One region of the Paenibacillus sp. 01T431 genome, then DNA from elsewhere that is predicted to be linked to it. Evidence: riboswitches for the same ligand, from Rfam matches in the RefSeq annotation. Region 1 holds a riboswitch; the other holds the start of a gene.
What was found. Region 1 has a riboswitch for thiamine pyrophosphate ahead of AC1DM9_RS13885 (ABC transporter substrate-binding protein). Riboswitches for the same ligand answer to the same signal wherever they lie in the genome.
Positions count from the first base shown of each region.

Region 2: it holds a riboswitch for thiamine pyrophosphate, as region 1 does, so the genes downstream of both, AC1DM9_RS05820 (ABC transporter ATP-binding protein) here and AC1DM9_RS13885 (ABC transporter substrate-binding protein) in region 1, are expected to answer to the same signal.

Region 1 is NZ_JBFTPT010000006.1:361,210-368,374, reverse strand. It holds gene AC1DM9_RS13895 (GerAB/ArcD/ProY family transporter) at 1-465, shown strand, start outside; gene AC1DM9_RS13890 (glycosyltransferase) at 557-2,029, shown strand; TPP riboswitch at 2,168-2,280, shown strand; gene AC1DM9_RS13885 (ABC transporter substrate-binding protein) at 2,465-3,505, shown strand; gene AC1DM9_RS13880 (thiamine-binding protein) at 3,574-3,876, shown strand; gene AC1DM9_RS13875 (ABC transporter permease) at 3,866-4,639, shown strand; gene AC1DM9_RS13870 (ABC transporter ATP-binding protein) at 4,642-5,439, shown strand; gene AC1DM9_RS13865 (TatD family hydrolase) at 5,440-6,306, shown strand; gene AC1DM9_RS13860 (glucosaminidase domain-containing protein) at 6,514-7,165, shown strand, end outside.
Region 2 is NZ_JBFTPT010000003.1:169,674-191,123, forward strand. It holds gene queC (7-cyano-7-deazaguanine synthase QueC) at 1-623, shown strand, start outside; gene queD (6-carboxytetrahydropterin synthase QueD) at 633-1,070, shown strand; gene queE (7-carboxy-7-deazaguanine synthase QueE) at 1,070-1,804, shown strand; gene queF (preQ(1) synthase) at 1,836-2,333, shown strand; gene AC1DM9_RS05800 (hypothetical protein) at 2,496-2,678, shown strand; gene thiD (bifunctional hydroxymethylpyrimidine kinase/phosphomethylpyrimidine kinase) at 2,781-3,590, opposite strand; gene AC1DM9_RS05810 (ABC transporter substrate-binding protein) at 3,623-4,648, opposite strand; gene AC1DM9_RS05815 (ABC transporter permease) at 4,645-5,421, opposite strand; gene AC1DM9_RS05820 (ABC transporter ATP-binding protein) at 5,402-6,178, opposite strand; TPP riboswitch at 6,266-6,368, opposite strand; gene AC1DM9_RS05825 (SLOG family protein) at 6,456-7,013, shown strand; gene AC1DM9_RS05830 (DUF2087 domain-containing protein) at 7,217-7,822, shown strand; gene AC1DM9_RS05835 (DUF6855 family protein) at 8,172-8,579, shown strand; gene AC1DM9_RS05840 (S66 family peptidase) at 8,757-9,782, shown strand; gene AC1DM9_RS05845 (pentapeptide repeat-containing protein) at 9,901-10,329, shown strand; gene AC1DM9_RS05850 (hypothetical protein) at 10,763-11,047, shown strand; gene AC1DM9_RS05855 (NUDIX domain-containing protein) at 11,278-11,754, shown strand; gene AC1DM9_RS05860 (hypothetical protein) at 11,911-13,266, shown strand; partial or broken gene AC1DM9_RS05865 (DNA alkylation repair protein) at 13,367-14,035, shown strand; gene AC1DM9_RS05870 (MFS transporter) at 14,037-15,428, opposite strand; gene AC1DM9_RS05875 (ArsR/SmtB family transcription factor) at 15,551-15,856, shown strand; gene AC1DM9_RS05880 (sensor domain-containing diguanylate cyclase) at 15,937-17,505, shown strand; gene AC1DM9_RS05885 (class I SAM-dependent methyltransferase) at 17,558-18,229, opposite strand; gene AC1DM9_RS05890 (GNAT family N-acetyltransferase) at 18,359-18,934, shown strand; gene AC1DM9_RS05895 (hypothetical protein) at 19,051-19,293, shown strand; gene AC1DM9_RS05900 (YhjD family protein) at 19,533-19,934, shown strand; gene AC1DM9_RS05905 (cupredoxin domain-containing protein) at 20,070-20,459, shown strand; gene AC1DM9_RS05910 (hypothetical protein) at 20,529-20,795, opposite strand; gene AC1DM9_RS05915 (Dabb family protein) at 20,906-21,193, shown strand; gene AC1DM9_RS05920 (DUF86 domain-containing protein) at 21,346-21,450, shown strand, end outside.

The DNA of each region.
Region 1 (7,165 bases):
GAGAAGAAAGGGATTGGGCCAGTCACTTACAAGGCCTATATTGGCGTATCCTTATTTCTAATTCTAATGAATATCATTACGCTATGCGTATTAGGGCCGGAGCTGTCCTCGCTTACAGCACTGCCGCTGCTTGAGGTTGTTCAGTTAATTAGGCTTGCTAATATATTGGAGAGGCTTGATGTGCTTGTAACCTTGCTTCTGTTCATCGGTCTATATGTCAAAATGACTGCGCTATACATGGCATCGGTATTCATGTTCAATATGATCACTGGTATTGCCTACCGATATTGTGTGCTGCCCATTGGTCTCATTATTTATGGGGCGTCGTTTATCGAAGCCAATAATACTTCCCATATTTGGATTGGACTCGATGTTACGCTGAAGATTGCGCCGTTGTTCCAAATTGTGCTGCCGCTGCTTATGCTTTTCGTCGGAATACGCAAGAAATACAAAAAGGCTGCATGATTGAAAGTTGCGCACAGTGCTCACCCAAGCGGATAGGCTGACATATTTTATGGGTAAGTGAGCCGTTTATGCTTGCTTGAGGAGGATACGCGTGAGCGATGCCAATAGCTGCATGACAAGCATTATTCTCGTTACCTACAATAAGCTTGAATACACGAAGCAATGTGTGGAAAGTATTCGGAGACATACGCAGAGAGGCAGCTATGAGCTGATTATTGTAGATAATGGTTCGACGGATGATACGGTAAAATGGGCTAAAAGCGAGAGCGATATTATCGTAATCGACAATGGCAGCAATGCTGGTTTTCCTAAGGGCTGCAACCAAGGATTGGCCGCGGCCTCGGGCGATCTTCTGATGCTGCTAAATAACGATACAATCGTAACGCCAAGCTGGCTTGACGGTCTCAAGCGCTGCTTATTTAGTGATGAACGAATAGGGGCGGTCAGCCCCGTTACGAATTCGGCTTCCTACTGGACGACGATCCCGGTCACCTATACGACGATAGATGAAATGGAGCTGTTTGCTTCGGCACTGCATGCCAACCCTGATAGAACAAAATGGGAGGAGCGCGTGAAGCTGGTCGGCTACTGCCTTTTGCTGCGGAGAGAAGCATGGGAGAAAACGGGATCGCTCGACGAGATCTTCGGTATCGGCAACTTTGAAGATGATGACTATAGCCTGCGGCTCCGGCTGGCGGGATATAAGCTGATGCTGTGCGGCGATACGTTTATTCATCATTACGGGAGCATCTCCTTTAGCTCAGAGCCAGAACAATATGTACAAAACTTCAGAAAAAATGCCATTGTTTTTATGTCCAAATGGGGCTTTGACCCTGGTGATGCAACGTATATTAGAATGGATTTCAGCACCGTAATTGAGCGGGAATCGCATGAGTACAGACGCGAGAATTGCTCGATTATGGAAATAGGCTGCGGGTGCGGAGCTACGATTTTTCATATGAAAAAGCAATTCCCATCCGCAATATGGTACGGAGTTGAGCGTAACGAGCTGGCGGCTAGAGTAGCAGAAGCTTCGGGAATTACTGTATTCCGCTCGAATGATCCGAAGGATTGGAGGCTGCCTGCTGAAGGTCTTGACGGCATCGTAATCGGAGATGCTCATGCATACGGGACACCGCAAGCCATGAAAAATCTAGTTCGTCTTCTAAAGCCTGGCGGCTGGCTAGTCGGGTGCTTTGCCAATCGCTATTATTTCAACAATATTCGGCAATATTTAGATCCTGCTAATGCACAAGCACAGCATCAAGCGGCATCACAGTACTCAGCAGAACAAGTTAGCCAGCTTTATTTGCAGGCCGGTTTTACCTATGTGAAGATTACACGTGCGGATAATAAACCGCAGGAGCAGCTAGAATACATCCATCTGCTAGAGCGGCTAACGTCTGAAGAGATGTCAAAAGAGCTGACAGCCGCATATTTGCTCGTATATGGACGCCTTGCTCCTGCAGCAGAGACCAAAGATACGGCAGACTTAGAAAATTCGAAGGCTGCTGAAGAAACAAAGGTAGAATGGCTGGATGAGCATATCGATCTAGGGCAATGAAAGCTGGTGCAGGAGCTGCACGTTCTGGCTGCCGTATATAGTAAGAGGATGAGTATCGTGGCTTGATGATAATCATTTTCAAAAAAAACTAGCATTAAATGCGGGTTTTGCTATACAATGAATGGTATTGACGAAACCGAATATGTTCCGGGGAGCTGGTTAGGCCGGCTGAGAGGGGATTTTCTATACAATTCCGACCCGTTAAACCTGATCTGGATAATGCCAGCGTAGGGACAGAAGCTCTGTTTAGCAAGCAGGCGAGATCAAATTGATCAAGCATTTGCTGTATAAACAGCTGCACAGCCAATGATATGGCGTCCTCCGGATTAGGGGGACGCTTTTTTTTGTTGCGATTAGAATGATGCAGCCATGGAACCGGATACTACGAGGAGTCGTCGCCTATAAGAATCGAAGCATGGAGAGGGGAACAACATCATGAATCAGAAAAAAACAGGGTATTTGTCGTGGAAAATCGTGGCCGCGATGCTTGTGTTCGTATTGGTGCTGGCAGGCTGCGGCGGTGGCGCTGGGAACAAGGGCGAACAGCCGAAAGAGCAAGAGGGAACAGCGGACAAGCCGCTAGAGAAGGTGCAGGTTGTACTCGACTGGACACCAAATACGAATCATACCGGACTTTATGTAGCTAGAGATAAAGGTTTTTTTAAGGAGCAAGGACTGGACGTTGAAATTATTCAACCAGGACAAAGCGGTGCCGATCAAATGGTCGCTTCGGGCAATGTGCAGTTTGGCGTAAGCTATCAGGAGTCTGTCACGATGGCGAGAATTGCCGGCGTGCCGCTCGTATCGATCGCCGCTGTCATTCAGCACAATACCTCAGGTTTTGCTTCACCGCTTGCAAAGGGAATCGATTCACCTGAGAAATTTGAAGGCAAAACGTATGGCGGCTGGGGCGCTCCTGTTGAGGAGGCGGTCATTCAATCGATTATGCAGGAGAAGGGCGCAGATGTGAGCAAAGTAAACATCATGAGCATCGGCGACAGCGACTTCTTTACGGCGGTGAAACGCGATATTGACTTTGCATGGATTTACTATGCATGGACTGGCGTGGAAGCAGAGCTGCGCGGCGAGAAGATCAATATGGTTTATTTAACAGACTACAGCGACAAACTGGATTATTATACGCCGGTAATCGTGACGAACGAAGATTTGATTATGAATAAACCGGAAACAGTCAAAGCGTTTACAGCTGCCGTATCTAAAGGCTACCAATACGCGATCAGCAATGCGGAGGATGCAGCAGAAATTTTAATAAAAGCAGAGCCGGATTTGAATGCGGAGCTTGTGCGCGCCAGCCAAAAATGGTTAAGCTCGAAATATCAGGATGACGCACCGCGCTGGGGCGAACAGAAGCTAAGCGTATGGGAAAACTATGCGGCATGGATGTTTGAGCACAAGCTGCTGGAGAAGGAGCTTGAAGCGGAGAATGCATTTACGAACGAATTTTTACCACAATAAGCTATTCGAACATACGGAGGGCGGGAAAGCCCGCTCTCACTTACAACGATGAGAAAGAAGGAAATCAAATGGCAAACGCATTAGTAAGTATTCAAATATTACCGACAACGCCAGGCGGCGAAAGTGTTATTCCTTACGTGGATCGTGCAATTGAAATCATTAAAGCGGCAGGTGTTCCTTATCGTGTAGCACCGCTTGAAACGACGATGGAGGGTGAGCTGAGCCATCTGCTCAGCGTCGTGCAGTCGATGAGCGAGGCGATGGCGGAGATGGGCTGCCCGTCCGTTATTTCACAAATTAAAATTTACTACAATCCGGCAAACGGCGCTTCCATGGGCAGGCTGCTGGAGAAATATCCAGATGGGCAATAAGAAATCGATTTGGTCGAAAATATGGCAGCCAGCAGCCCTACTGATCGTGCTGCTCGTCTGCTGGCAGGCAGCTGCATGGCTTGGATTATTTCAACAATGGGAGTTTCCATCACCGATTTCAATTGTACAAGAGGCCATCCAAATTTGGCCAAGGTTAATGATGCATACGGGAGCGACGGTGAAAATCATGCTGCTCGGATTTGTGGGAGGATCGGCGGTGGGCTTCGTGCTCGCCGCTTTGCTGCATTTAATTCCTGGGGTTCGATCGGCAGTATACCCCTTGCTCGTGCTGTCGCAAAACGTTCCCATCATTGCGATCGCTCCTATTTTGACGATGCTGCTAGGTTATGGAATGCTGCCAAAGGTGCTGCTTGTGATCATGGTGTGTTTCTTCCCGATCACGGTTGCCATGCTGAGCGGCCTCATGAACACCGATGCGCAGCTTCGTAATTATTTGCAAATGATCGGCATTCGCAAATGGCAGTTGTTCTGGAGATTGGAGCTTCCTCATGCGATTGTTCATTTGTTTTCCGGCTTGAAAATTGCGGCCTCTTACAGCGTACTCAGTGCAGTTGTGGCCGAATGGATAGGCACGAACAAAGGACTTGGCGCATTTATGATCATCTCGTTCAAAGGCTTTATGCCTGATCGAGTGTTTGCAGCAGTTATCATTATTGTTGCGATCAGCTTGACGTTATTTGGGCTAATAACCTTAGCGGAGCGTCTTGTCATACGCTGGCGCCCTGAGAAAGAGGTGAGCTGACAGTGGTCAATCGTGCTGAGCATCATTCAGTAACGCTTCAAACACAAAATATTCGAATGAAGTTTGGCAAAGGACAGATGAGCAAAGAAGTGCTTGGCGGGTTATCCATTTCAATAGCAGATGGGGAGTTCGTATCGATTGTAGGGCCGTCCGGCAGCGGTAAAACAACTTTGTTTCAAATTATCGGCGGTTTGGAACGTCCTACGGAAGGCGAAATTTGGATCGATGGCAAGCAAACGACGGGCGAACGCGGACATATTTCCTATATGCCGCAGCAATCGTCGCTGCTTCCATGGCAAACCGTTGCCGGCAATATAGAGTTGTCGCTTACGATCTCTGGCGTTGATAAAAAACTCGCGAAGGCGAGGACAACGGAATGGCTCGAGCGAATCGGGCTGCAGGAATATGCGGATTCTTATCCGCATGTGCTCTCTGGAGGAATGCAGCAGCGGGTTTCTTTCCTCCGGGCACTGCTTGCTCCGCAGAATCTCATGCTGCTGGATGAACCGTTTGGCGCACTGGACGCCTTGACGCGGCAGCAAATGCAGCAGTGGCTTATGTCGATCTGGGAGCTGAACCGAAGATCGGTGCTGCTCGTTACCCATAGTATTGAAGAGGCTTTGTTTCTATCGGATCGGATTATTGTGCTGTCACCATCGCCGGCAGTGGTGCTGGAGGAATTTCAAGTGCCATTCGAGCGTCCGCGTCATGAGTCTTTATGGACAGACCCACGGTTTTATGCGATGAAGCAGCGCATTTATGATCTGCTTAAGACAGGTGCGAAGGAAGGAAACGTATAGATGGCGATACAAACAAGCAATGATCCGCGCGAAGGGCAATTGTACTCGGAATCTCCTCAGCAGGAGGGCACATGCATAGACGCGCATATTCATATTGATTTGTATGAAGCAGAGCAGCGTGATGAGCTTCTAGAGCGTGCGTTCGCAGAAGGTGTAGCAGCTGTGATTGCCGTATCTATGCATTTGGAATCGTCTATTGTGAACCGTGACATTGCCCTGCGTTATGCAGGGCGTGTGCATCCTGCTTATGGTTTCCACCCAGAGCAGCCCATACCTGCCGATAAGGAGCTTGATGAGCTATTCAATTGGATTCGTTTGCGTCATGAAGCAGGGGAACGGTTTGCAATTGGCGAAGTAGGGCTGCCGTATTATACGCGAACAGAAGCGCAGCAAGCTGGGGGAAATATCGTTTTTGATGAGAATCCATACCTGCAGCTGCTGGATCGTTTTGCTGCGCTGGCAGCCGAACTTGATCGTCCGATTGTATTGCATGCAGTATATGAGGACGCCGGCAAAGCTTGCGACATTTTGGAGCGACATGGTGTTCGCAGAGCGCATTTTCATTGGTTCAAGGGCGATGCAAAGGTTATCCGCCGAATGGCGGCAAGCGGCTACATGGTGTCAATAACGCCAGACGTCGCTTACGAGGCAGAAATACAGCAGCTTGTAAGGGAGTATCCCATTGAGCTGCTGATGGTGGAGACGGATGGGCCATGGCCGTTTGAGGAAATCTATGCGGGTCAGCCGACGCGGCCTGCAATGGCTGCAGATGCAGCAAAGCATATTGCGAATATAAAGCAGCTGCCAGCTGAGCAGGTTGCGGAAATAATGCTAGCCAATACTCGCCGCTTTTATGGACTCCTATAGTATTGAATTCATACAGAAAAGGCCGCTCCATCAGAATGAACAATCTGAGGATGCGGCCCTTTTATATTTAAAATACAAAAAAACATAGTGGTAGAGTCGACCTTTCATACCGCTTTGTCCATTGCCACTTGCACTTTCAAAGCATACAAAGATAAGGACAGGGTAATAGATGGCAAGCCAAAGTGGACAGCAGAAAGGAGACAGACGATGGCACAGCTGACGAAACAACAATTTATTGAACAATTATCTCCGACAGTTATAAGAATAAGGCGAGAAGGATCAACGATGTTTCCATCCGTACGTTTAGCGCAAAATGTACTCGAAACCGGCGGTGTTATTCACCCGTGGTACAACTTAGGCGGTATCAAGGTGGGCAGTGGACAGACGAATGCATATTGGCACGGAGAAGCGGTCGTTAAAGGAACATGGGAGGTCGTCGATGGCCGAAGCGAGAGTACTCGCGCTGCTTTCCGAGCCTATGAGAGCGTCTATCATTTTTATAAGGATTTGGATTTGCTGCTGGCTACTTCGCGTTATGAGCGTGTTCGCAAGGCAGTGACGCCAGAACAGCAAGCTGACATGCTGTACGCATGCGGCTATGCGACAGATCCGGCTTATCCAGCCAAATTAAAAGCCATTATTTCGCAGTATGGGTTGAAAAAATATGATGTTTTAGGCAGCACGCCGCTGCCTAAGCCAGAGAAGCTGAAGGATGCAGAGCTTGTTGTCGTTTTGTACAAGGGAGAGGTTATTTCAGATGGCTACTTGCTCAAGGGTACAACTTGGGTACCGGCAAGGCTGCTTGGTGAAGCGCTCGGAGCGAAGATTGATTGGACGGGGAAAAAGGTTACCGTAAACG
Region 2 (21,450 bases), on a different contig from region 1:
TTAGTGGCGGTCAGGACAGCACGACCTGTTTATTTTGGGCAATGGAACGATTCGCGGAGGTAGAGGCCGTTACATTCAACTATGGACAGCGCCATAAGCTTGAGCTGGATTGCGCGGCGGCTATCGCCAAGGAACTTCAGATTAAGCATCATATTCTTGATATGTCCCTTCTTAATCAATTAGCACCCAACGCACTCACAAGAGACGATATCGCGATTGAGCAAAAAGAAGGAGAGCTGCCTACAACTTTTGTTGATGGCCGCAATCTCTTATTTCTTACGTTCGCAGCAGTGCTTGCAAAGCAGCTTGGTGCGAAACATATCATAACAGGCGTATGCGAAACGGACTTTAGCGGATATCCGGACTGCCGGGATATATTCGTAAAGTCGTTGAATGTGACATTGAACTTGTCAATGGACTATCCGTTTGTGATCGATACGCCGCTTATGTGGCTGAACAAAGCCGAGACATGGAAGCTTGCGGATGAGCTGGGCGCCTTCGATTTTGTCCGTGAACGCACATTGACCTGTTATAACGGGATTATTGCGGATGGTTGCGGCGATTGTCCCGCTTGCCAGCTTCGAAAGAATGGGTTGGACGAATATTTAGTCCAGCGCATGTAGGGTGAAGCGATGATGCAGCAGATTTATCCGGCCGCACAGCATAGCTATAGTTATGAGCTTAATAAGGATTTTCACTTTGCTGCTGCTCACTTCGTACCGAGTGAAGAGGCTGGAAAATGCCAGCAGCTTCATGGCCATACGTATTATGCGAATGTAACAGTTGCAGGCGATGAGCTTGACGAGGCAGGTTTTCTTGTCAACTTCGCCATAATTAAAAGGTTGATTCATGATCGTTTTGACCATTCTTTGCTTAATGACGACAACGAACACTTTAGCAATGTGTTGCCCGATCGTTTTCCTACGACTGAAGTGGTAGCACGAACGATTAGCGACATCGTTCAGCGCCATTTGGATGGTACTGTAAATCGTCCGCAATGCGTTCAAGTCTTTTTGCGTGAAACGCCGACGAGCTATTGTATTTATCGTCCGAAGCGGGAGGCGGTCTAATGATGAAATCCAATAAACGAATTCCTGTAATGGAAATATTCGGCCCTACGGTCCAAGGAGAAGGTATGGTAATTGGCCGGAAAACGATGTTTGTTCGTACTGCTGGCTGCGATTACAGCTGCTCTTGGTGCGATTCGGCATTTACTTGGGACGGCAGCGGCAAAGAAGATATTCGCATGCTGACAGCATTTGAAATGATAGAGCAATTAAAAGAAATAGGTGGAAATGCGTTTGAGCATGTGACGATTTCCGGCGGCAATCCCGCACTGCTCCCGCAGCTGGGTGAATTTGTTGATGAGCTCCATAAACAAAACATCAGCGTTGCACTGGAGACACAAGGGAGTCGTTGGCAGGACTGGTTTTGGTCGATTGATGAGCTCACTTTGTCGCCTAAGCCGCCGAGCTCTGGCATGAAGACAGACTGGTCGAAGCTCGATGAAATCGTGTCCAACCTGAATCGGAAATCAACTAGTTTTTGCTTAAAAACAGTCGTTTTCGACGAGGATGATCTAGAGTACGCGACATACGTTCACCTCAGGTATCCAATGGTTCCATTTTATTTGCAGGCAGGCAATGGAAACTTGCAGGAAACAGAGCCGCAGCTCATGCTTCCTTATTTATTGGAGCGTTATGAATGGCTGATCGAGAAGGTTATGCCGAATCAGGATTTAAAGCGGGTGCACGTTCTGCCGCAGCTTCATACATGGGTATGGGGCAATAAGAAAGGCGTTTAATTCAAAACAGCTGAGAGAGGTGGAAACGAGCATGGAAGGAAGAAGCAAAGAGGAGCTGAGCGGTGTGACGCTGCTAGGCAATCAAGGAACACAATATTTGTTTAACTATGCACCGGAAATTTTGGAGGCCTTTGATAATAAGCATCCGAATCGCGATTATTTCGTGAAATTTAATTGTCCGGAATTTACGAGTCTTTGCCCGATGACGGGACAGCCGGATTTTGCAACCATTTATATATCATATATTCCAGGTGACAAAATGTTAGAGAGCAAGTCGCTTAAGCTGTATTTGTTCAGCTTCCGCAATCACGGTGATTTCCACGAGGATTGCATGAACATTATCATGAATGATTTAATTGCGCTGATGAGTCCAAGATATATAGAAGTTTGGGGCAAATTCACACCTCGTGGCGGCATATCCATCGATCCGTATTGCAATTATGGCCAGCCTGGCACAAAATATGAGCAAATGGCTGAGCATCGTCTCATGAATCATGATTTGTACCCAGAGAAAGTGGATAATCGTTAATTTAGAATTGCAGCTCAAATTAGTAAAAGAGATACATTTATGATAGATTTTTCTGAATTGCCCGACTAAGGTCTAGGTGAATTTCATCCCTGAAGTCCATTTCAATTATTCTATTAAAGTCTATACTTAGTTTAGAGTTATTAGAGAATAGGTGGACAAACGATGATTAAAAATGCGATTTGTATGTCTGTACTGCTTTGCACCATAGCATCTGCATTAACGAACTTTGGAGTATCTCCCGTTCGAGCGCTTGCAGCTCCAAGCGCGTCACAAGCTGAATATATTAGTATAGATAATATGATTGAGCCCTTCTTGTTGCAGCCAAAGCAGGATGAAAAGGCATGAAGGCTGTTTTAACACAAGCCTAAACTTGCATGAAAGCATGACTAATTAGTAAACGCCGCGACCTATATGGAAGCGGCGTTTGCTGTTTCTAATAGAATACAATCAGCTCAAGCGCTGTCTGTCCCTATAAGCAAAATGATTGGTTGGGCCATGACCGCTCCCAATCCCCAGCTTATCTTCAATAGCGGCTTGAATGAAGGCTTTGGCAGTTCTTATAGCTTCAAGTACAGGTTTGCCTTGAGCAATTTCTGCAGCAATCGCAGCGGAGAAAGTGCATCCAGTGCCGTGAGTATGCTTAGTGTCGATACGTTTGCTTTCCAAATATACAAATTGTTCTCCATCGTAGATGAGATCAACGAGCGGTTCGCTGCTTGAACCGTGGCCGCCCTTAATGACAACATAGCGGGAGCCCATCTGATGCAATATTCGGGCCGCTTCCTCTCGATCGCTTAACGTCCGGATCGGGATTCTTGCGATAAGCTCAGCTTCTGGAATGTTAGGAGTCGTTATAAGCGCGAGCGGCAGCAAATACGTAATCAGTGTCTGAATAGCTTCTTGCTGAAGCAGAGATGAGCCGCCTTTCGCCACCATGACAGGATCAATGATGAGATTATGCCAGTTATATTGCTTTACTTTCATTGCAACGATCTTTATAATCTCTGCGCTGAACAGCATGCCTGTCTTAACTGCGGATGGCTCCAGATCCTCGCCGATCGAATCGAGCTGGCAGCTAACAGCCTCAGCATCCAGCGGGTAGATGCCCTGAACGCCAAGCGTATTCTGCGCAGTCACTGCGGTAATAACCGACATGCCGTAGGTGCCGAGCTCTTGAAATGTTTTTAGATCAGCTTGAATACCTGCGCCGCCGCCGGAGTCCGAGCCTGCAATCGTAAGTGCTTGATATCTTCTCATCCGTGCATCTCCTTCGAAAGAGTAGAATTAATTTACAAGTTTGAAAAAGCATCCTCAGCCTTTATATTGTCTGGCAGCAAGTCGTTATCGACGAGCCAATCCCTAACATTAGACCAAGAAGCAGGCTCCTGATATCCAAATGATTGCTTCCCTGCATCCATGAGAGGCAGAAGAATGTCCAAGCTTTTTGTCTCGATTTCTTGATCGAGAGGGGAGGTCTGGTTCTCATGCTCAAATAAAATCGACAACGATTTTTGTTTATTTTCAGCTACAAATTGTTGACCCTCCGTAATGGCTGCGATGAAGCTTTTGAACAACACCTGCTTCTCAACTAGTCCTTGATCACTTGCTACAAGCACAAGCTCGTAATAATCTGGCACGCCAAAATCAGTTGGGTTTATCGCCGTCATGGGATGCCCTTCCTTGGCAAGCAGCAATTGCTCATGATTAATAAATCCGCCGATGATCGCATCTACTTTGTTGGTTGCTATAGCCGGAATAAAGGAAAAACCAACGTCAATCATTTCCACATTTTGCGGGTCGCCGCCGTCATGCTTAATCATGGTGCGCATCATTGCTTCATAGAGTGGGATGGAGGAGAAGCCGACCTTTTTACCAACAAGGTCCTTGGGTGATTTGGCGCTTCCGCCTTCTGGTACCATTAGATGATTAAGCGGATGCCTGACGATTGCTGCAATGGATTTAACAGGAATATCCTCGCCGCGAGCCATCAATACCTGTGGCTGGTAGCTGAGCGCCAAATCAACCTTGCCGGCAGCCACTAGCTTCAATGCATCATTCGTATCCGCGGGCATTTGAATGTTGACCTCTAAACCATGCTTCGCAAAATAACCGTTTGTTTGAGCCGCATAGAGGAAGGAATGCACCGCATTTGGATACCAGTCGAGCATAATGCTAATAGTCTGAGGATTTTGTTTTGCCGAAGTGTCCTCGGGTTTGTTTTCAGTGGGGGCTACGTTGCTACTGCACCCGTTAAGCACGAGCAGCAGAGAAGCAAGCATTGGAATTATCCATTTCATTTTTGCTTTGATGATCATGTATTGAACCTCTTTCTCTTTAGTATTGATTTCTCCAATAGGACAATGGAAGCAAATAATAAGATGCCAATGAGGGATAGCAGAAAAACGGATGCAAACATGGAATCGGCGTTCAAATTGCTGGACATTCGGCGGCTATAGTAGCCTAGGCCTTCACTGCCTCCAAGCCATTCACCGATGGTGGCGCCGACAACACAATAAACGATCGATAACTTAAGTCCTGAGAAGAAGGACGGTAGGGCGATGGGGACTTGTATTTTTCTGAAAATACCCCAGCGCGTTGCTCCCATTGTGAGCAGCAGCTCTTCATATTCGCTACCGCTTTTCTTAAGCCCGTCATAGGTGCTCACAACGATAGGGAAAAAAGCAGTCAAAAAAACAACAGCGACCTTGCTCCAAATCGTATAGCCAAACCACATAATGAAAATTGGCGACAGAGCGATAAGCGGGATGGTCTGACTGATGACGACAAACGGGTACAGCGCCTTCTCCAGTATTCGGAAAGTGTGCATGCCTGCTGCGAGCGTAGTCCCAATAATAATCGACAATAGAAAACCGAGGGACACTTCTTTAAGCGTAGCCAGCAGATGGTTGCCAAGCAGCAGATGGCCATCTTCGATTAATGCCTGAGCAATTGAGCTAGGTGACGGCAGTATGTAGGGTGGAACCAATCCGAGCTGTGCGACTGCTTGCCAAACGAGCAGTAAGCTAAAGAGCAGCAGTATAAATAGTCCGTAATGGCTCAGCCACTGGTTAATTAGAGGTTTGCGCATGCAGTCTTCGCTCCAAATCTTGCCGCAGCTTGATGAAGTCGGGTTCATAATTTTGCTCATAATGTCTTGGTCTCGGCAAAGGAACGACTATTTCCTGTATCCCTTGCGCCTCGTTAGCTGCACTTGGCAATAAATAAATGCGGTCGCTCAGCAATATCGCTTCCTCAAGATCATGTGTGATAAAGAGTACTGTTTTTCCAAGGTCGCTCCACAGCTCTAGCAGCCACTTATGCATACCGCGTTTGGTCATGGCGTCAAGCGCGCCAAACGGTTCGTCCAGCAGCAGCAGCTCTTGTCCGGTTACTAGCGTGCGCAGAAAAGCTGCCCGCTGTCGCATGCCGCCTGACAACTCGTCAGGGTAAGCTTGTTCATAGCCTGCCAGTCCGAAGCGCTCTAGCAGCTCCATGATTTGGATCGTGTTATAATGGGGATTGCTGCGTGTCAGCTCAAGTGGAAGCAGACAATTGCCGAGTATTGTTCTCCATGGCAGAAGAAGATCCTTTTGCGGCATATAAGCAATCTTGCCGAGACGATTGGGGGCAGGCTTGCCATGCAGCCTAATTTCACCTTGGCTAGGCTGAAGCAATCCGGCCATGAGCTTAAAGAGAGTGCTTTTGCCTGACCCGCTAGCACCGATGATAGAGACAAACTCACCTGAGTAGGCTTGAAGCGAAAGATTAGACAGTATAGATGTTTCAGCAAGCTTGTCGTAGGTGTAGCTTACTTGGTGAAGTGAGATTATAGCTGTAATACGCATCCCTCCGTAAACAAATAAAGACCCACCCATTTCCGAGGGGAAATGAGCGGGTCTAACGATCACACAAGGCTTGCGCGCATGAATGAATGCTTTGCTGCTCCACTTCCCTCCGCTGGAATGATCCAGATCAGGTTCCAAGGGTCCGGAGCAGATGCTCCATCTCAGCCGTTAGGCTCCCCTAGTGAAATAAATAGGTTTATATGCAATTTGTATTTTTTCTACTATAGCATACACTGGATAGATGTAAACCATAATTATCCGAAAAGGCGTTGGACAAATGAAAAATTTACTCGTAACGGGCTACCGAGCGCATGAGCTTAATATTTTTAGCCAGAAGCATGAGGGCATTGTTTATATAAAAAAAGCGCTGACAGGCAAGCTGGTTCCGCTTATAGAAGATGGGCTTGAGTGGGTGATTACCCCGGGTCAATATGGCGTAGATTTGTGGGCGTGCGAGGTCGTCATTGCGCTGAAGGAAATATATCCTCATTTGAGACTTTCAATTATTTCGGCATACAGCAATCCGGAAGAGAAATGGAAGGATGATAAAAAGGAGTTTTATCAGCAGGTTTTAAAAGGGGTCGATTATTACGCTTCGGTCAGCAACCAGCCGTATAATGGCATTTGGCAGTTTACGGCTAGGGACGAGCTGCTGTTTCGGAAAACGGACGGTATTCTGCTCGTTTATGATGAGGATGCAGGCGAGGGCAGCCCCAAGTTTTTTAAAGAAAAAGCGTTAAAGAAACAGCAGGCTGAGGGCTATGGTTATTTCAGCATAAGCTCGGAGGACATTCAGAGCATTGCGGATGATGACAACCTGTATTCGGAAAATTAACGATGCATGGGAGTTGAGTAAGAGGAGTTTATTTCATGCTGGCAGGCAGAGACCTGTCAGCTTTTTTTATGCGCAAGCTGACTGTTTGTATTTTCGAGATTATTGTGTTTGACAAATAATAGGTGGCGTATTATTATCTGATTAGATAAACATCTAATTAGATGTAAGTTAAATTTGTTTGGTGGAGGAAGAGGTGGCGAACGGTGCAATTAGATAAAGTGGTAGCCTATCATAAGGCATTATCCGATCCGACGAGAATTAAATTGTTGATTATGCTGGCTGAAGGTGAGCTTAACGGACAGGTGCTCGCAGAGAAATTAGGCGTGACGCCTGCTACGATTACGCATCATGCAACCAAATTAAGAGAGGCCAGCTTAATTAATGAACGCAGAGAGAAAAATGCGATTTATTTTTCGTTGAACCATTATTTTATTAAGAGCAACGCTAATGCGGCGGCGGAGCTCATTTATCGGAATGCAGGTGCAGAGAAGGGAGTGGACAACATGGAGGATAGCAATAAGAAACTGAAGGATTCAGTCATTCGCAACTTTTTTACAGCTGAGGGTAAGCTGAAGCATATGCCGGCTCAGCATAAGAAAAAATTGATCGTGCTTCAGCATATGGTTTCTCATTTGACGAGAGGGAAACAGTATACAGAGAAGGAGATTAACGAATTTATCAAAGGTTATCATGATGACTTTGCGACCATTCGCAGAGAGTTCATCATGCACCAATTAATGTTTAGAGAAAATGATATTTACGAATTGAATCCGCAAGAAATATGGGCGAAGTGGGAGATTCTTTCGTAAGCGGAAGTTGTTTTTGATAATAGCGGACATCAGATGCCTTATTTGCTTTATTCCTCTTCTATTGGCCGTGGTTGCGGACATGAAGGCCGTTATTTGGCTATAATCGTTATAAAAGGCTGCGATTTCTGCCAAATAACGGACTCTATGTCCGTTAGAAACTAATTTGGCCGTTAATATTGCAAATAAGGGCTTCTATGTCCGTTAAAAGTAAATATGAACTCATCGAGCGGTGATTGTGCTTACGCGTCATAAAGGAAAAGTAATTTTTTTATCGAATGTAGTAACTTCTGAAGGATATCTGAAAGATAAAGTACATAATAAGAGTGGATTACAAAAGGAGCGAATACATATGGCGTTGGCAGAAGGTACTAAAGAAAACCCATGGAAATTAAAAACACCCCCTCAGACATCTGAATATGAAATGTATAAGGATGAAAAAGATGGTAAAGAAATTTTAGTATGCACAGTTGGGAAGACGGTCTTGCATTATGATTTCCGCTGCATTGATGACTTAAGCGCGATGCTCAAACAACATGGTGACTGGATTGAGCTTGGCAGCGCCGATGAGCAGAAGCCTGCTAAAGAGGGTACTGTTGAAGCATGGGGACGCTCGTCTGAAAACCCGATTGGCGGCTGGTATGGATTGAAAAAAGGGTTGCGCGGCAGATTCGGAATGTATCTTCCACCATTAATGGAGAAGCTGGGACTTGCAGAAGTAGAGCATAATCCAAGGAATAATCGGATGAAGTCCATTTAATCGCAGTGGTGTGAAAACTTGAAATGGGACGAGAACCATACAATCCTATTGTGAATGATTATTGAGTTCGAGTGATTGGCTGCCGCAATGGCAGCTTTTTTTTATTGTAAGAGTGATTGAGAACTTACAAATATTTGTATATATTTATTTAAAAAGAATGATTAGGAGGGTTATTCCTTGACATCCTCACATTTGAAACCCGATAAACTAAAACCCGGAGATACCATTGGAATTGTTTCACCATCCTCGCCGGTTGCTTTTTATTGCCCTAACAGATTGAATCGTGGAATAAATGCTTTAGAAAATATGGGATTTAAAGTAATTACAGGACAGCATAGCAGGAAGAGAACAGGTCACACGGCTGGCAGCCTAAATAATCGTTTGGATGATTTTCATCATATGATTCGAGACCCGGATGTAAAAGCAATTATTGCTACAATCGGGGGATACAATTCACATCAACTGCTTGAAGAATTAGATTATTCGCTCATTAGCAGCCATCCAAAAATTATAATGGGGTATAGTGATATCACTGCACTTCTAGCAGGCATACATGCGAAAACAAATCTTATTACATTTATGGGACCCGCTATTATGCCGCAATTTGGAGAATTTGGTGGACTCATTGATTTTACATACCATTCCTTTGTAAGAACGCTAATGAAAGATACACCAATAGGAATGATTGACTCCAGCGATCATTGGACAGAGGAACATTTAAGCTGGGACATTGACGATTCACGCCCAAGAGCGACCGCCCCTAATACAGGCATGAAGATTTTAAAGCCAGGGCATGCGAGAGGGCCTATACTAGCTGCGAATATGGGTACACTTCTCCTGCTGGCAGGTACACCTTATTTACCAAGCTTCGAGGGCAAAATTTTGTGTCTAGAAGACGATGAGAGTGAGCAGCCAAGTACAATTGATAGATATGTTACACAATTTCGACAGATGGGTATTTATGATCAAATTTCCGGTCTGATTATTGGAAGATTTCATTCAAATGTAGGATTTAATGAAGAAGATTCATTACAAGAGTTGCTGCAAAATGCAACGAGAGGATATGATTTTCCGATCATATATGATGCGGATTTTGGCCACACGGACCCTATGATTGTACTTCCGAATGGTGTTATGGCAAGTTTGCAAGCCACTGAGGAACGAGGGATACTTTTTTCGATTGAAGAATCCGCCGTGCAATAATAAAATCTACTATATGTCATTTATTTAAGTACATGATATTGTGAATATTATTTTGGACAGAAATCAGCTGCTGTTTTAAACTAGAATAGAATTCAAACGATAATTTGGAGGGTAAAATATGAAATTAGATAATGAAAAAGAGATCCTGACAATCGTTAATTCAGATGTTACAGCTTCCAGCTTCAAAAATGTTCGGGCGGAACAGGTCACGCTTAACTGTTGTAATCTTAGCGGTATGAATATGAATGATGTGAATTTAACGGGATTACATATCTCCGATGCTAATTTGAGTGAGTTTGTCATTGACGGTGCACAGTGGGGCGGAGCCCATTTTCGCAACATTGGATTCGGTAATCCAAATCAGCCTGATGTTGAATTCAACAGAACACCTGTACAATTAACCAATTGTAATTTACATCAAAGCGTGTTTACGGATTGCAATTTGAAGAATGCTAAATTGGACAACTGCGATATTTCTGGTTTAACTATAAACGGAATTGATATCGAAAGTTTAATTAAACAGTTTAAAGCTATGGAGCAAAAATAAAAATAAAGCAACTTTATCCAGCGAGGCACGATCACTTAAAGCCGTAAAAAGTTCGCCAACAAGGCAGCCTTTTGCGGTTTTTTTTAGAATCAATGGGATGAGTTTTGCTAGTAGGAGTTGTTCACGATTTAGAAGTATCAGTAACGGACATAGAGGACGCTATTTATGCAGTTAACGTACAATCGGTTTGCTAACGGACATAGGATACGTTATGGCTGTGAAAAGGAGCATAAATATAAATTTTGAAGCTGAATAAGGTCCTCTATGTCCGTTAGTTTGCAAAAAAAGGTGGAAATGTGGCAAATAGAGTACCTGATGTCCGTTAGCAAAGCAACATTGATCTAAATTGTCACGTCTCTATAATATCTGATCGAAAAATAGGAGGAGAGCAGCTATTCGAAACCATATTTCAACTGCTTTGCCGATTCATTTGTTGGCATGGGCAATGATTCTTGCGGCAATGTTATTTGATCCATTTCGTTGGTTTTTAAACCCCATCGTTAATAACACTCCAGCATTTTTAACTGTTTCAAGATGGTTGGCTCAATCATTATTCATAACGGGCCTAATCGGCTTTTCCATATATAAGTTAAGAACGAGCCCCCAGCTCTCAAGAAAAGATTTGAATGTAGTTTCTGTACATGTTTTATTTTCTATTGTTCATATTACAGTCGTTAGTGCGGGTATTTTTATAGCGGTCGGCTTTGAAGATTTATAGTAAATCACTATCGTACATAAGCAAATAGATGCTGCGAATTAAATGTATTTCTGTATGAAGGCTGCCGAAGGGCAGTCTTTTTGTATTGTTAGGTCGGCCTGATTGAGCAGAAAATGATGACTAAATAAAGCCGATATTTCGAGTACTACGTAATAGAGCTACACGAATCCATAAATCTCTTATAAAGTGGAGTAATCGAAGGTAAGTTAATGATGGAAGGAGAGATAACGTTGAGTATAACGTCCAATAAAGATGGTTTTGAGCTATTGGCATGCCTGCCTATGAAAGAGGATGAGCTCAGAGAGGATGTACCTTTGGCGGGATCATACGCGGTAATCAACTGTGGCGAGCGATTTCTTATTTGTTTTAACAAATGGAGACAACAATGGGAAGTACCCGCAGGGGGAAGAGAGGAAGGGGAAACACCGAGGGAATGTGCAAGCAGAGAGTTATTCGAAGAAACATCACAAATCGTTAATGACTTCGAGTTCATCGGGTTGATAAAAGTGAAGAAGCCCAGTGGAGATATCAAATATAATCCCATTTATTATGCTAGTGTAGATAAGCTCGTCCCATTCCAAGCAAATGAAGAAACTGAGCAGATCGTACTTTGGGATTTAATTGAAGAAATTGGTCATATGGACGAAGTCGACAAAGCAGTTCTTGAGTGGTGCAAGGTTATCTCTGCTAAAGGTAAAAACGAATGAAATATTGTATGACAAAATAACGATGACAACCGAGCAAAGAAAAACTTAATAAATAAAATATATTTATTGACACTTTCATTTTTTAGCTGGTATACTATGGAACATTACACATACCCGATTAAAAACATCGGAATTAGAAACATGGAGGCAATGTTCATGAAAAACACAAAAGCATCATACACAAAACTGCTAGTAGCACTCCTCTTATCTTTCTCTGTTATCTTTACACAATCAGCAGCCTTTGCGGCTCCGTCTGAAGCAGCGGCATTAAAGGAAGATGGCGCAGCGCAGTATAAGCAGTTTTTGAAAGAAAAATTTAATGTCAGCCTCTCCAGCAAAGTGACGAAGGGTGAATTCATTGAAGCAGTAGCTGATATTCTTGGTTACGAGCCATCAGGCAAAGAGGTCACTTTCTCCGATGTAAAGTCAGATAACAAGCTTTATCCGGCAGCGGCGGCTTTGTATGAGAAAGGCATTTTGTCTGGCCCGGCCATTCAAGGCGATCAAGTGCTTACAAGCGCTGTAGCGATTTCCATTGCGGTAAGAGCAGCAGATTTGAAGGAGCTTGCTTATACATACCCGGCTGTTAAAGTAAACAAAGTACTAACGAAGCTGAACGTTAAAAGCAGCGTGCTTGGCACAAAAGGTGCGCAAGAAGTTGCAGCAGCAGTAGATACTGGCTTGCTGCCAGCTGAATTTTACACAGGCTTCAAACCAAAAAATGCAGCAAGCGATCAATTGATCCACACGCTGCTTGGTAAAGTGCTTATTACAAAAGGTCTTTACAAAAAGTATATCGGTTATGTTAACGACAACGATATTTTCCAAAAGCTAAGCAGCGCTTACGAAACTTCTGATATTATCGATGCGCCAAAGCTGCAAAAGCTGGTAAATACTGCTTTGGAGCAAAGCTTGATCACAGGCTACAACATCAAGGACTCCCGTTTCAATGCTAACTTCATCGATTCTTTGTCTCTGATTTACGGTCATTCCGATTTTAATCATGCGATTCAGCTTATTGGTTTGCTTCGCAGTGAAGGCCTAAATGCGAAAGTGCAATTTGAGCCAAAAACATCCGCATTTATTTTTCTAGCAGAATGGGGCAACCCTGGTCCAAACGTAGTTAAAATTGCAAATGGCAACTATATTTCGTATTCCAAAGAGTATGACCTTGAATTTGAATTTGCAACTGCGGCAGATAAAGCAGCTTTCCAAGATGTTGTTCTAGCTTATGCGAAGAAAGATGAAGAGGACCAAGCAGGACTTATCGTTGCTTCATGGTGGCAGCCGCTTTACTACTCACAAACTGCACTGAAGGATTATGAAATTATAACGAACAATTTTATTACAGATCCAGACAGCCCTTATACAGTAAACCCGTTCTCGCTTAATGAGGATTCTGCGAAGGTCGTTGCAGGATTTAAAGCCATTGATCCTAATGTCAACATTACGCCTACTCAATTTTGGGTAGATAAGCCATTCTTTAGATATTTGCATAACGAAGCGGCTTAATAAGATTATTTGGCAAAATAGTTACGATGAAGCAGCCCTGACCATCATTGATGGTTAGGGCTGCTTTGTGTTATCGTTCAAGAAAAGGAGCTGGTATTTGATGACTGCAATTGCGCATGCTTTGGAAGCAAAGTTCAGGAAGCACGCCAATCCGGAGACGGCTCAGCCTATGGAGGCTTACATGCGCGGCCAATTTATTTTTCTTGGCCTAAAGACTCCAGAGCGAACGCAGCTGCTGCGCGAGTTTTGGAAGTAAAATGAAAAGCCAAAGGGCGAGGAGCTGCTGCAAACGGCAGAGCAGCTATGGCAGCTGAACGAGCGAGAGTTCCATTATGTGGCGATGGGTTTGATGGAAAGATACAGCAAAGAGGCCGAGCCTTCACATATCGACAGGCTGGAGCGGTGGGTAACGACCCATTCTTGGTGGGATACCGTTGATTTTCTGGCAGCGCATTTAGTCGGCAGTCAGCTCTCGAAATATCCGGAATTAACAGCGGAGTATACGGAGCGCTGGATCGATTCAGATCAGATGTGGCTCCGGAGAACTGCTTTGTTGTTTCAGCTTAGGTACAAGCATGATACGGATACAGATCGGTTATTTGACTACATACGCCGCACGAAGGACGAAAGCGAGTTTTTCATTCGCAAAGCGATCGGCTGGGCGCTTAGAGAATATGCAAAAACCGATGCAGCCTGTGTGCATCGGTTTGTAGAAGAAACGCCGCTCTCGCCGCTTAGCAAGAAGGAGGCGTTAAAGCATATCGTTTAGCTTAACGTCGATTTGACTCATCAAGCTGCTGCTTTGAAGAGAAATAGTACAGCCACGATGCTGCAATGGCGAAGGCGGCAATGACGCCCATTCCCCAAAATATATTTGAAAATGCGCGGCCAAGCGGAACATTGCTTTGTGCCGCGAGAACGATACCGCTAATCGCTACGCTGAAAGCACCGCTAATGAATTGCGACAGCTGGAATAAGCCCATTCCAGCACCTACATGCTCACTTGGTAAAATTCTTGACAGCTCGTTCGAAACGCCCGAGTTTAACGCGGAGAAACTAACGCTCATCACGATATAAATTGCCATGACAACGTAGATGGATTGATCCGCGAACAAGGCGAAGGAAACAGCAGCGAGCAAGAGAAAGCAAGGAGTTAGTCGAAGCAGCAAGCTGTTGCCGTGTTGATCAATGATTTTTCCAATGCGATTGGAGGAAAGCATAGCTACAATGGCTCCCGGAAAAATAATGAGACCTGCTTGACCTGGTGTCAGCTTGAACAGGTGAATCAGCACCTGAGGCAGCAGAAAAAGTGTAGAAAAATTGTTAATGTAAGATACGACACCAAGTGTAATCAGACGAATATACCTTTTATTGCGGAACAGAGTAGGCTGAACAAAAGGATTTACTGCACGATTAATCCGTATCCAGAATAAGATTAGTGCAAGTATTCCGCCAATAAGAGCAATTAAGAAATGGTTCGTAATATAGAGCAGAACTCCTGTGGAGCCAATTCCGACAAGCGCGGCACCGAGAATATCGAAGGACCCCTTGTTCGATGGTTCAACCGGCAGCAGTCGATAAAACACAGGAATGAGTAAAAGTGAGATTCCGGTAACGATAAACAGATCGTTCCAGCCTAAATATTGTGTTATAGCACCGCCGATGACGGGGCCTAGACCAAGGCCGAGTGACGCAGCCGAAGTAATAAGTGCCATGGATTTGCCCCGGCGAGCAAGTGGAATGAATCGTGTAATGAGCACGATGGTTAAACTAAGGACGGAGCCCGCTCCGCAAGCTTGAATCAGGCGCGCGACAAGCAGCAGTACATAATGATGACTAAAATAACCAAGCACAGATGCGCCGCCCATGGCGATTAAGCCAATCGTGAGCAGCAGACGAATCGGAACAAAGTCAGAGAGTCTGCTGAAGGTAATCGATGAAATGGCAAATATAATGGAATAACCCGTTATGATCCATGAAGCTGCCGATGGGGATAGCATAAACTGAGCCGTTACTTGGGGCAAGGCCAGATTAAACATCATCGTATTCATGATCACAATAATTACGGTTAAACCTAGCAGCGGGATAACGAGACCGTCTCTAAAGGCGGGCCGCTCCTCGGTGAATACGGGTGGGACAGTAACAGCGGCACTGTTTCTCATATAGAACCTCCAAAGTTGTCTCTTTATCTATTTTCATTGTACGAATATTATCGTACAATGAAAATATAGCATGAGCTATGGTATAATGCAATAAGTACTTAATGAGAGAGGTGCGAATGCCTTTGAAAATATTATTCCATCCCAATCGTGAGGATATTGAGCTTACTTCTGTTTTATATGCATTAAGTGATCCTATTCGGTTTAGCATTGTTGTCGCTATTGTTAAGCATGGCGAGCAGTCCTGCGGCCACTTTGATCTTCCTGTCGTAAAGTCTACAATGACGCATCATTTCCGTACATTGCGTGAAGCGGGTATAGTGAATGTTAGAAAGCAAGGCACCCAGCATTTTTTGACGCTGCGCACAGAGGATCTGGATGCTCGCTTTCCAGGCCTGTTAACGGCCATTCTTCAACCGGCTTCTGTATAGACGAAAGTAAGGACTATTTCTTTTCTCGCCCATATACGCTAAAATAAGGCTGTACTTTGGCAACGAGAGAAGGAACAACTGTGGGTACACGCAAAGGCTTAAAACTTCGATTCGTCTTGGGACTGTTCGTAATCGGCTCTGTTATCTTAACCGCCATCATCGGCGGTTATTTTGCATGGACGACAAATAAGACTTCACTAACGTCGGGTTATTTGGAAAGCAATTATCAATATGCGCAAAAGCTGTCCTCTAATACGAAAGAATTATTGGATATTATTGGGAACAATGTTGATGCCATAGCTGCAAGAGCAGGTATACAAAATATATCGCAAAAGGAATTGGATAGCTGGTACGATGCGAATGAGCAATATTTTAATGCGATTATCATTGTGGATTCCAATCGTAAAGTGATGTTATCTAGTTTTTCAAGCGGAGGAGTCAAGGCAGGGGCAGTGCTGAACTCTTATGCATCGAAGCAAGCGGTTGAACAGAAAAGACCGCTTATTTCAGAGCCTTATGTGGGGACAACAACGAACCAGCTTCTTATGCTAATTTCTTCACCCATATTCAATGAACATGGCGAATATGAAGGTTTTGTAGCTGGAACCATTTATTTGAGCGAGAGCAACGCGCTTAGCAAATTGCTCAACGAACATTTTTACGGAAACGGATCTTACGTCTACGTAGCAGATAAGCAAGGCCGCCTTATTTTCCATCCGGACCATCAGCGAATTAATGAAATAATTGCTTCAAATGAGGTTATTAATAAGGCGTTAGCTGGCCATAGCGGATCGCAGGAGATCGTTAATTCAAAGCAGAATCGTTATTTTGCGGGTTATGCGAACGAGTCGATAACCGGTTGGGCCATCGTAGCACAAACGCCTGCTTCAATTATTGATAAGCCGTTAAATGAATTGATATGGAGTATACTGCTGCAATTTCTCCCGTTATTTATCGTAATCCTGCTGCTTGCGTGGTATGTTTCCCATTTAATATCGAAGCCTCTATTTGAACTAGCTGCTTTCTCAGAGGAAGCGATTTTATCAACAAAGGCGATACGTTCCAAAATGCCCAAAACAAATTCTTACATCTATGAAGTGAGACAGCTTAATCAAAGTATAAATAACCATTTTAATTTACTGAACAAGGAAATTCGATTGGATGGGCTTACGGGACTTGCGAATAGGAAAACATTTGATTTGACCATTCAGGAGTGGATTGCCGAGGATATACCGTTTGCGCTTATACTGCTGGATGTTGACCATTTCAAAAAAATTAACGATCAGCACGGGCATCTTATAGGAGATGAAGTATTAATCTATACAGCTGCGCAAATAAAAGCATTTTCCAGAAGTCACGATCTTAGCTTCCGCTACGGCGGTGAAGAGTTTGGCATACTGGTTAAGCTAGGAAGCATTCCTACGGCAACCAATATTGCGGAGCGGCTTAGAGAAGGAATCGCTGCTGGCGCGAGTCCGACTGGCAGTCCAATCTACGTTTCAATCGGCATTTCAATGTCGAGTGGGAAGGCGAAGGATGCGAAGGAAATAATTGAAATGGCGGATCAAGCGCTTTATCGCTCGAAGGAAACAGGCAGAAACCGAACAACGGTTTACGACAATAAGCCATTAAGCGGACGAGAGGATTAGTTGTTCGGTTAAGGCTGCTCTGCTCCATACGCCATTCATCCTAAATAGAAAATCATACTGGTTTGTTTAACAGTACTCTAAAGCAATATAACGTTCCCCACATATTTGAACTAATTGCAGTAGAGCTGGGCGTCGCCTCAAATTCGCCGCCATATGTGAGTCCTGCGGATTCGGCGGCGCGTTTGAGCTGCTGCAAGTCAACGGTCGGATAATCGAAGGTTAGCGCGATCTGGCCTCCTGGTTTCACTGTTCTTGCGAATTCTTTTAAGCTGAGGTCCTGATCTACATGTCTTAGATGCTCAAGCACAGAAATACAGAAGATGATGTCAAAATAATTATCCTCATAAGGAAGGTCAGTTATACTTGCCTGAGCATATTGAACCTTGGACCAACCCTGGTGGTTGGTTATTAACTGGAGAGCTGGCTGTCCTACGTCCTGAATAACTTCCTGAGAAATAGCCTCCCACGAGCTAATGCGCGCATCGAAATCGCAAGCATGCACTTCCTTGCAAACGCCGCCCAAATAAAATTTTAATGGGTGCGAAATGCCGCAGGCTGCATCCAGTACGATATCATTTGGTGAAATGAGCGTTCGGCACCATTCATACTCATAGGGACGGCTCCACCAGGTTTCAGGCAAAGGATAGATAAGCGTATCTATCCTCGGATCAGTCGATGTGAAGAAGCGTGCTTCTTCGCGGCTGTGTTCATTTGGATTTAACATGCATTATTTTCCTCCCGCAAACGTGATTATATGGCAAGTTCACATGCAAGGCTCATTTTTCAAGCTTATGATGCAAGGGGAAGATTATGTATTTTACGTGTTTGTATGATGGGAAAAGGGGTTGAATAGATGGGTGCGTCATTCTCATTTCAGACGTTTCCGCGAATAGAGACGGATCGTTTTATTTTGCGAAAAACAGAGCAGCGGGATGTGCATGAATTGTTTGAGCTCTATTCCAATGATGATGTTGTCAAATATACACCGCTGCTGCCTTTCTCGGCAGAAGACGAGGCATGGCAGGAAATGAATTGGCATTTGGAGATTTACACTCTACAAATAGGCATCAGATGGATAATTGAAGAGAAGAGCTCGGGTAAAGTAATCGGCACCTGTGGGTTTTTACATTATTTGAAGGAGCATGCGCGTACGGATTTAGGTTATGATCTATCTCCAAGCTACTGGCGGAAAGGGATTATGAGTGAGGTAGCGGCTCCCATTATCGCTTTTGGCTTCAACAGCATGAAGCTGCATTGCATCGAGGCAAAGGTAGATCCGTCAAACACTGCATCGATCAACTTGCTCTGTAAGCTCGGTTTCAAACAGGATAGTCAGCCAAGGGAATTTGAGTTTGAGGATGGGAATTTTATTGAGCTGCTTGTATTTACGATGCTGCGCAAGGAGTTTGAATTATTGCACGCACGTTAGCGTCTTTCGCAAAGGACGTTTTCATCGTATAATAGGAGGAAGCGAGCCGCAGGAAGCTAAATGTATACTTGCTCGGCGGTGCTGCTTTATAATACTTTTTTTGGGAGGCATTACTAATGTCTATTAGCAAGGCGAGAAAAGCAAGGCAGAAGCTGGCGCAGCAAGGGCGCATGACGCCGGATGCACTGCGGGGCAGCTGGCTGGGCGTCAATCCAACGATCAAACGTACACCTACTTTGCAGGAGAAGCAGGCGAAGCTGAATAAGAAACACCGAAGGAATCACGCGAATTACAGCGATGGTTCCTTTTGTATTTATAGGGGTTGTTTGGTTTGGGAGAAGCAGGTTAGCTGCCTTTGAATTTCGTGATTTTACTATGGTAATATGAAGACGTACATAATGAAAGCATGTTGCATTACATTGGGTTTGGTAAAAATTGATTTATGCCTATGTCATGCAACGGATACGAATCAATGACTCACAAACAGTCGTGCCAAGCAGGATTAAAAGTTAACTTTTGGGTAATAGTAAATTAACTTGCATCAAATCCTCGCTCCTCGCTATAATAAGAACAAACGTTCTTATTTGGAGGGGTGGCAATGGCCGCTAAAGAGGAAGAAGCCCGCGGAAAAGTCAGAATGGCAGCTAATCCACCGATACAGACCGAGGAAGAGCTTGTGCTGGTGAAGCATTACGTTTTGCTTGGCATTGTTATGCGTATTTTGGATCATGATATACGTGTGATCGGCACTTCAGCCATTAAACTGCCGCGGTTTTATGAATCGATGATGCGCGGCATGCAGGATCGGGTGCTGCTTGACCTCGCTGGAATTAGAAGGAAATTCCGCGAAACAGGAATAAAGGTGTATGAGGAGAAGCGCGAAGCCGATGGTTTGCATGCCGAATATGTGTGCAGAGGGTACCATCATCGTTTTTTTATGCTCTGGGGCTTTGTAAAAGCGGAGTCTGAACGGGTGTTAAAACAGTATTTGTCCAGCTAATTTTGTAATTGTTCATGGTTTTGTCAAAATAACAAAAAAACTTTTCAGCTTTCCGTAGTTTAAGGTTGAGAACTTCGGACGATCTTATGTAATATAAGAGGTAGACATTATGATCGCAAAGGGGAGCACATAGCAATGCATAAGTGGATTATGTTTACTGTATTCGCAGCGGCGTCTTTGCTGGGCTTATATTTGCTCACATTCGCACTGCCAGCTAAGCCGGTTGATGAGTCTGCCTCGTTGCCAGAGGGCATGACTTTATTGAAGGTTGTAGCGTCCAACGATTTTGTATTTGATCAAAAAGAGTACAAAGTTAAAGTTGGAGACAAAGTTAGACTAAAACTTTCCAACAAAAGCGGTATCCACGGGATGCATATTGACGAGCTTCAAGTAGCTTTGGATAACGATCACCCGGAAACAGATTTGGAATTTAAAGAGCCAGGTACTTACAGAATCTATTGTTCCATTCCATGCGGTCAAGGACATACAACGATGGAATCGACTTTAGTGGTTGAAGCAGCCTAGTGCGTAATTGATTCATGTGCTGTAGAAATGAGAAAGGAGCCGAAAGGCTCCTTTTTGCCTAAAATAAAGCTATCGTGCTGAACGAGGATGATGCTCTTTATCACGACTGCGTACGATTAGAACGTCGGCGAGAAAGCCAAGCAGCGCCCATGTAGCAACAGTAAGCACATACATGAGCAAGACGTTAACCTCGTGCACGTCAACAAATAAATCAACGACCCAAGCGGGAATGCTAAACATGAAGAAAACAAGATTGTGCGGGTCGTAACCCGTGGAGTTGAACAAGCAGATAGCTAGTCCAATAACTGTTGCAACAATTGTAACCGGATAGCGCATAACGTACACCGTGCCCCTTCGTGTTAAAGATTGCCGTAATGCGACTGCATAGGTTATTATGTGACAAATAGACAAAAGTTATGCGTCAATATTAGAGGAGGAACTAAATAATGCTTACTCATATCGTATTTTTCAAATTAAAAGATGGCAGCGCAGAGAGCGTAGCGCGTACCGCACAAGTGCTTAGGGATATGGAAGGGCAAATCGAAGTATTAAAGTCGATTGAGGTTGGCGTGGACGTTGTGCATTCGGAGCGTTCTTACGATATCGCTCTTATTACGAAGTTCGAATCTTTGGAAGCGCTAGAAGTGTATCAAGTGCATCCTGTACATAAAAAAGTAATTGAACACATGATGCAAGTTCGTGAAGCTTCCGTCAGCGTTGATTTTGAAAGCTGAGAGGCAGGTTGAGCAGTTATGAGCGACATGAGGGACGTATACGAAATATTTACTTATTTGCTTGTTATCATATTTAGCAGCATTATTATGGTGGCGTGGCTGAAACGCAAAGGGAAAAAAAAGAAGCAAGGCTGAAAGCGGGCGACTGATTGATGTATTATGTGAATCGTGAACAAATAGCGGTAAGGTTGAATTCGATTACTGAAATTGCTTCGGCGCTGGACTCGCTTGCCGCTAATTGGCAGGGAACGGTGCTG